2 regions of the Aerococcus loyolae genome follow, and region 1 is predicted to be linked to the other one. Evidence: a T-box and tRNA genes for the amino acid it is inferred to sense, from the RefSeq annotation. Region 1 holds a T-box; the other holds one or more tRNA genes.
What was found. The T-box of region 1 lies ahead of serS (serine--tRNA ligase). A T-box ahead of a tRNA ligase gene usually reads a tRNA of that ligase, here a tRNA-Ser.
Positions count from the first base shown of each region.

Region 2: it has a tRNA-Ser gene. The T-box ahead of serS (serine--tRNA ligase) is inferred to sense a tRNA for this amino acid. The anticodon was not compared.

Region 1 covers NZ_CP126958.1:1,953,370-1,956,789, forward strand. The annotation lists gene msrA (peptide-methionine (S)-S-oxide reductase MsrA) at 176-700, opposite strand; gene serS (serine--tRNA ligase) at 877-2,175, opposite strand; T-box leader at 2,288-2,508, opposite strand; gene CJ190_RS08900 (dicarboxylate/amino acid:cation symporter) at 2,618-3,420, opposite strand, start outside.
Region 2 covers NZ_CP126958.1:710,045-713,464, forward strand. The annotation lists gene CJ190_RS03150 (G5 domain-containing protein) at 87-1,730, shown strand; tRNA gene CJ190_RS03155 (tRNA-Ser) at 2,248-2,335, opposite strand; gene CJ190_RS03160 (histidine phosphatase family protein) at 2,367-2,993, opposite strand; gene mutS (DNA mismatch repair protein MutS) at 3,120-3,420, shown strand, end outside.

The sequences.
Region 1 (3,420 bases):
AGACAATTTTTATTTAGCATATTTTAATGCCTTTTGCATGGCTAAGCAAGAAGAAATTTATCCTATAAAAATAAGCCGGGACTGGCCCAGCTTACTTGTCACTCATCATTCTTTATCTCTTAGCTAGCCCAGCTTCCCAGCAAGAAAGGCGGGGCTATGCGTTTTTTCCTCTTGCTTAATCCTGCCAGTGCTTGTCGATAAAGGCTTGCCGGCCCGATCCTTGGCGATAGGCTTGGTAGTGGTCAGGATTCTTGGCATGGAAGTCTTGGTGGTAGTCTTCAGCAGGATAGAAAGTTTGGGCGGGTTCAATTTGAGTGACAATGGGTTGGTCAAAACGACCGCTTGCTTCCAAGGCTTCCTTAGAGGCTTGGGCGATGGCTTTTTGTTGGTCATTGTGGTAGAAAATCACCGGGCGGTAGGAGTCCCCCCGGTCAGCAAATTGGCCCATAGCGTCAGTGGGGTCCGTTTGTTGCCAATAAATTTCCACCAGGTCTTGGTAGGAAATTAACTCAGGATTATAGGTGATTTGTACCGCTTCGGTATGGCCCGTTCCTCCCCGACACACTTCGCGATAAGTCGGGTTTTCAGTGTGACCACCTGTGTAACCAGACACGACTTTTAAGATACCGGGCATCCTTTCAAAAGGTGCCACCATGCACCAAAAACAGCCCCCGGCAAAAGTTGCTAATGCTTGACTCATCCTTAGTCCTTCTTTCTATACTTTAGTCTTACAATCATGATTCATTTTAAAGACTGCTCCTGGTGAAAACAACTCTTTTGCTTAGGAGGAGATTTTACTTGACGAAATAAAAATCGCTCCCCAAGTAGACCACTTGAGCGAGCGATTGATTCAGGTAATGTTATTCAAAAAGCGTCTTAGTTGAGGCCACGAGCGTTTTCCTTGGTAATTTGACTTACCCCACCCATGTAAGGAACTAGGACTTCAGGAATAGTGATCGACCCGTCAGCATTTTGCCCGTTTTCTAATACGGCAGCCACGGTCCGACCTACCGCCAAACCTGATCCATTTAAGGTGTGGGCCAGTTGGGTCTTCCCGTCAATATCGCGGTAACGAACTTGGGCCCGGCGTGCTTGGAAGTCCACGCAGTTAGAGCAAGAAGAAATTTCCCGGTAGGTGTTTTGGGCAGGCATCCACACTTCAATGTCGTAGGTCTTAGCGGATGAAAAGCCCATGTCTCCGGTGCAGAGGACAATCCGACGGTAAGGTAAACCGAGTAAGTCGAGAATATTTTCCGCGTTTTCGGTCATGGCTTCCAGTTCATCAAAGGATTGGTCAGGGGTTGCCACTTTCACCATTTCCACCTTTTGGAATTGGTGCATGCGGATCAAGCCCCGGGTATCGCGTCCAGCGGAACCGGCTTCAGAACGGAAACAAGGAGATAAAGCAGTCACTCGAATTGGCAGGTCTTCTTCCTTCAAGATTTCCTTAGCAAAATAATTGGTTAAAGGCACTTCTGCCGTTGGGATCAAGGTGAGGTCTTGGTCTTCATTAGTGATTTGGTAGACGTCTTCGGTAAATTTAGGAAATTGCCCAGTCCCATACATGGCCGTATCGTTGACCAAGAAAGGCGTGATCATTTCCATATAGCCTTCTTTTTGGTGTTGGTCCAGCATGAAGTTATATAAGGCCCGCTCTAAACGTGCCCCGAGGCCCTTATAATAGACAAAACGTGAGCCCGAGACCTTGGCCCCTGCCTCCCAGTCAAGGATATCCAGGTCTTCAGCGAGGTCCCAGTGGGCCTTGACTTCAAAGTCGAATTCAGGTTGGTCTCCGTGGCGGTGAATTTCCACGTTCTCGTCTTCATCTGCCCCTACCGGCACGCCTTCAGCAGGAAGGTTAGGAATCCGGGCTAAGATATCATGTTCCTCTTGGTCAAGTTTATCCAAGTCGCTATCCAAGGCCTTGATCTTGGTTCCCAAAGCCTTCATTTCTTGGATCTTGTCGTCAGCATTTTCCTTATTGCGCTTGAGTTGGCCAATGGCGTCCGAAGCAATATTGCGTTCCTTTTTCAAATTTTCCGCTTCTACAATCACTTGGCGGCGTTTTTGGTCGAGGTCGCGTAGGTGTTCGAGAGTCTCCTTCTCAACACCCCGACCCTTTAAAGCCTCAGCCACTTGGTCAAAATTATCCCGTAATAAACGCACATCAATCATTATAATTCCTCATTTCTTTTTATTAGTACGGTTCCTTGATTTATAAAAGAGATAAACAGCAATTCCTCAGCCACAATGCTTGAGCAAAATAAAAACCATTCCGCCCTTTTATCAAAGGGACGAAATGGTCATCATTATGCGCGGTACCACCCTGCTTCAAGGCAAGCGACTTGCCTTACACTTACAAATAACGGTTTGTGCCGGCGCTACTTCCTTATTTCTTAAGTCGTAGGCAGTCCTTGTGTGGATTCACCCAGGTTCCTTGTCCATTCTCACCCACCATGGACTCGCTAAAAAGTTTCCTAGATTACTAGTCACAAGCATTACTTGATCTATAAATAAAATCCCGAAAGACTTTATCGGAGTCAAACTCCAAAGCTACCCCTATTTTAAGAAGAAAAGACCGCCTTGTCAAATGGCTTTTGTCTGGTCTTTTACCTTTCTAGGCCAGGTCTGAACTTTTTGTATCGCTTTTTTTGATGTAATTATGGTAAATCTTGTCGATGAAGACAGCGATGGCATTATCTCCGGAAATATTGGCCGCGGTCCCAAAGGAATCCTGGGTCAAGTGCAAGGAAATCATAATTTGTTGCATGCCAGGGTCCACAATGCCGATCATCGGTAAGAAAGGTAAGGCGGACATGATCGCTCCCCCTGGCGTTCCCGGAGCAGCCACCATGCACACCCCGAGAGTTAAGATAAAGCCTAGAATCGTAGTGAGCTGGTGGGGCATGCCGTAAATTAATAAGAGGGCCGTGGCATTAGCGGTAATGGTAATCATGGATCCAGTCAAATGGATGGTAGCACAGAGGGGCACGACAAAGTTGGCAATGTCTTGAGACACTTCATTCTTAGCAGCTGACTTCAAGTTAACCGGAATGGTTGCCGCTGAAGACTGAGTCCCAATGGCAGTCATATAGGCCGGAATTTGGTTCTTCATCAGCTCCCAAGGATTCTTGCCCGCATAGGTCCCAAATAAAATAAATAGAAAAGCCACATAAAGAATCTGTAGGAGAATCACACAGAGAAAGACCTTCCAAAAGACCGAAATAATCGCAAACACCGAACCACTATAGGACAGATTACTAATATTACAGAAGATATGGATGGGTAACAATGGCACCACAATTTTAGCCAGGACCTGACTAATAATCCCACCAAAATCGCTAAAGCCTTCATAAAGCACCTGGCCACGGCCATGTTGGCGCAGCCAATAAATTCCAAGTCCCATCATAAAGGCAAAAA
Region 2 (3,420 bases), 790 kb from region 1:
ATATTTCAAGAAATTATTTTATTTTTATAAATATTTTGTAAAAATATAGTATACTTAGGACATGAGATGAATAAGGAGGAGAATCCATGCAGAATAAAGAAAAGACACTTTCATTTCGTAAATTAAACCTTGGCCTTGCCTCTGTTGCTGTCGCCGCTTTCTTAGCAGCCAATCCTCAAGAGGTCCATGCCCAAGAAAATGGAACTACTAATGTATCTTTGATTACAACATATGCTTCAGCCACTCCAACCAATGAACTTGCAAATGATAGTTATGAAATCCAAGACCCACAGCAAGCTGAAAAAGCTTTGGAAATAATCCGCAATACCCGTAATACTTATTATGATGATGAAACCGTGCCTTTTGAAGGGATCCCACTTAAAAACTATGTGACCCAAAAAGGTTTGACCAAGGAGCAGTATGTCAATGATGTCCGCTATGATCGCATGAATGAAAAGGATGCCTACATCCGGGCGGAAGAAACAGCTATCCATGGAAAAATTGACCATAAGGGACCCGATGGGGTAAGTAAACCACAATATAAAAATAGTAATGCTACACTGGAAAACTTGAGCTGGGGTCGCCCCAATGTCGAAGCTGATATGAAGGCATGGACGAGTGATGAATTACCTGCCTTGAAAGAAGCCAATGGAAAATTTACTGCTAATAACGGTCACCTTTATCAGATTTTAAATCCTAATAATATTTCCTTTGGTTACGGAAGATTTTCAAAATTTGCCCCTGGCGTAGATTCTTCTAAGTTTAAAAACGCCATAGATCCTATTGGCAACTTGACCATATCTCGTCAAGTTGGAGATACTGATTATCCAGCTGGAAAGATTACTGAAACGATACCAACACCAGAAGATCAAAAAAATGAACCTATTCCTTTTGAAGTGGAAAGAATTGAAGATTCAACACTTGAAAAGGGTAAAACCATTGTTAAACAAGAAGGTGAGGATGGTTTAAGAGATTCGAAGGGTGTTGTTATTCGTCAACCAAAAAATAAAATTATTTTAGTCGGTACAAAGGAAGCTGAAAAAACAGAGTCTACAAATCCGGAACCAACCAAGCCAAACCCAGATCCAACATTGGATGAAAAACCAACGACACCAGTTACACCGGACCCACAACCAGAACCAGAACCGGTTCAACCAAAACCGGAAGAAAAGCCAACCCCAAAACCGCAACCAGAACCAGCGAATCCAAATCCAACAAAACCAGAACTAGATCCAGTTCCAGTACAGGATCCTAAGCCAGTTCAACCAACCAACATTACTGAACCAGAACTGACGCCGGACCCAGTCCCAACACCAAAACCTATTGCTCAACCGACAAAACCAACTCTAACCGTACCAAGTACTCCGCTTGTTAGTCCAACTAGCCAAGCTAGCACTGCTGTAGAACCTACACTAGCAACTCCTACAGCTGTTGCTCCAACTAGCGATAGTGATAAGTCAGTGACTGCAGAAGAAGGTTCACAAGATCCAACTTCAGTGACTGCTTCTGGTACAAATGATCCAGTGACTGAAAATCAAAATAAAGATATCAAGACAAATAAAGTCCTAGCCTTAGCTCCTAAGGAAGAAAAATTTTCGACTGCTAAAGCGACCTCTGCACCGGCTACTCATTCTGTTTTACCTAAAACTGGTGTAGTTGCTGCATCTTTTACAGGCTTTGGCCTTGCCTTAGTTGCAGCTGGAGCAACTGTTTTGAAGCGTCGCAAATAAATAGCATGCATTGCTACAGAGCTACAGTCCAAGTTCAAGTAGAGCTTGGGCTTTTTATTATGCATACTAACTTAGAATATTCTAATGTAAAAACTAAGATTTTGAGCCTCTATATGAAGGAGAGCAGACCAGAGTCTTAAATAAGCGCAATAAAAAAAGCGGTTTTAATGACCGCTCTTTCATTCTCTTCTATAAACCCGATAGTGGGGGGAGAAAAAACTTGTACGAGATTTGTACGATTTATTTTGGAATTAACTGTTTTTAAGTAGTCACTACTTATTTTAAAAGTGTTTTTCAATATAGGACAAGAAGGGCAAAAAAGTTATAGAAAAAAGCACCTCTTAAGGTGCTAAAATGCTGATGTGGTGCGAATTTGTGAAATAAAAAAGTTATAGAAAAGTTATATATTTTTGGGTAAAAGTTGGCGATTATTGGAAATTGTTAGGAAATCGAAAATCTTAGAAACGCTGATTTAACAACGATTAGGGGTTATTGGGTATTGTTGGAAATTTGACTACGGAGAAGGTGGGATTCGAACCCACGTGCCGGTTTCCCGACAACTTGATTTCGAGTCAAGCGCGTTACGGCCTCTTCGCTACTTCTCCCGGCTAAACTAAGTTAGCAACAAAGTATATCTTATAACGTTTTGTCCGATTTTGCAAATAAATTTTCACCAGACACTGACATCTCCCGATAAGGTTTCATATTTTCTATAAAGGTGAAGGTGTTGAAATCGTAAACAAAGTGAAAAATTTCGCAGTTTCCGATGCCTGCAACTGGGTCAGGGAGGTAGTCTTTTATAAATTGGTAGATGACTGCTCCGTGGGCGACGGCTAAGACTTGCTGGCTATCCTCTTTAGTCATAATGGTTTGAAGACTCTGATTAATCCGTTGACAAACTTCGCTGGCTCTTTCACCACCATATTGGCAATAGTAATCATCCGTTTTGGGGGCTGACAGGGGCTTAGGCATGAGATCGCGGGATTTCCCCTCTAGTGAACCAAAGCCCCATTCTTTTAACCCAGTGACTGTTTCTGTGGGCATGGGATTGGGACTGCTATATTTTAGAGTTTCTCTGGCCCGGTCAAGTGGTGAGCAGTAGCCATGGGTAAAAGTGATTTCCCGTTCCTTTAGCATATTCCTAGCCAGCTCGGCTTGTCGAATACCTTTTTCAGTTAAAGGGGAATCACACCAGCCCTGTACCCGGTTTTCCAAATTGAATTCTGTTTCGCCGTGGCGCATGAGATATAAGTGCTTTAACATGATTAAATCCTTTCCTAGTTTAGTTTTTATTCTATCACGAATTATTAAGGCTGTGAATTTCACCCTTCGCTTTTCTGTGTTAAAATAGATAAGATTGTAAAAAGTTAAGATTAAAGGATGTAAACAATGGCGAAGAAAAAAACACCAATGATGGAGCAATACTATCAGATCAAAGATCAATATCCCGATGCCTTTCTATTTTTTAGGCTGGGTGATTTTTATGAAATGTTTGATGATGACGCCAAAAAAGCGGCGCAGATTTTAGAAATTACCTTAACGAGCCGAAATCGGAATGCGGATGATCCCATTCCCATGTGTGGTGTTCCCTATCATTCAGCGGACGAATATGTGAAAACCCTAGTCAACCAAGGTTATAAGGTCGCTATCGCTGAACAAATGGAAGACCCTAAACAAGCCAAGGGCATGG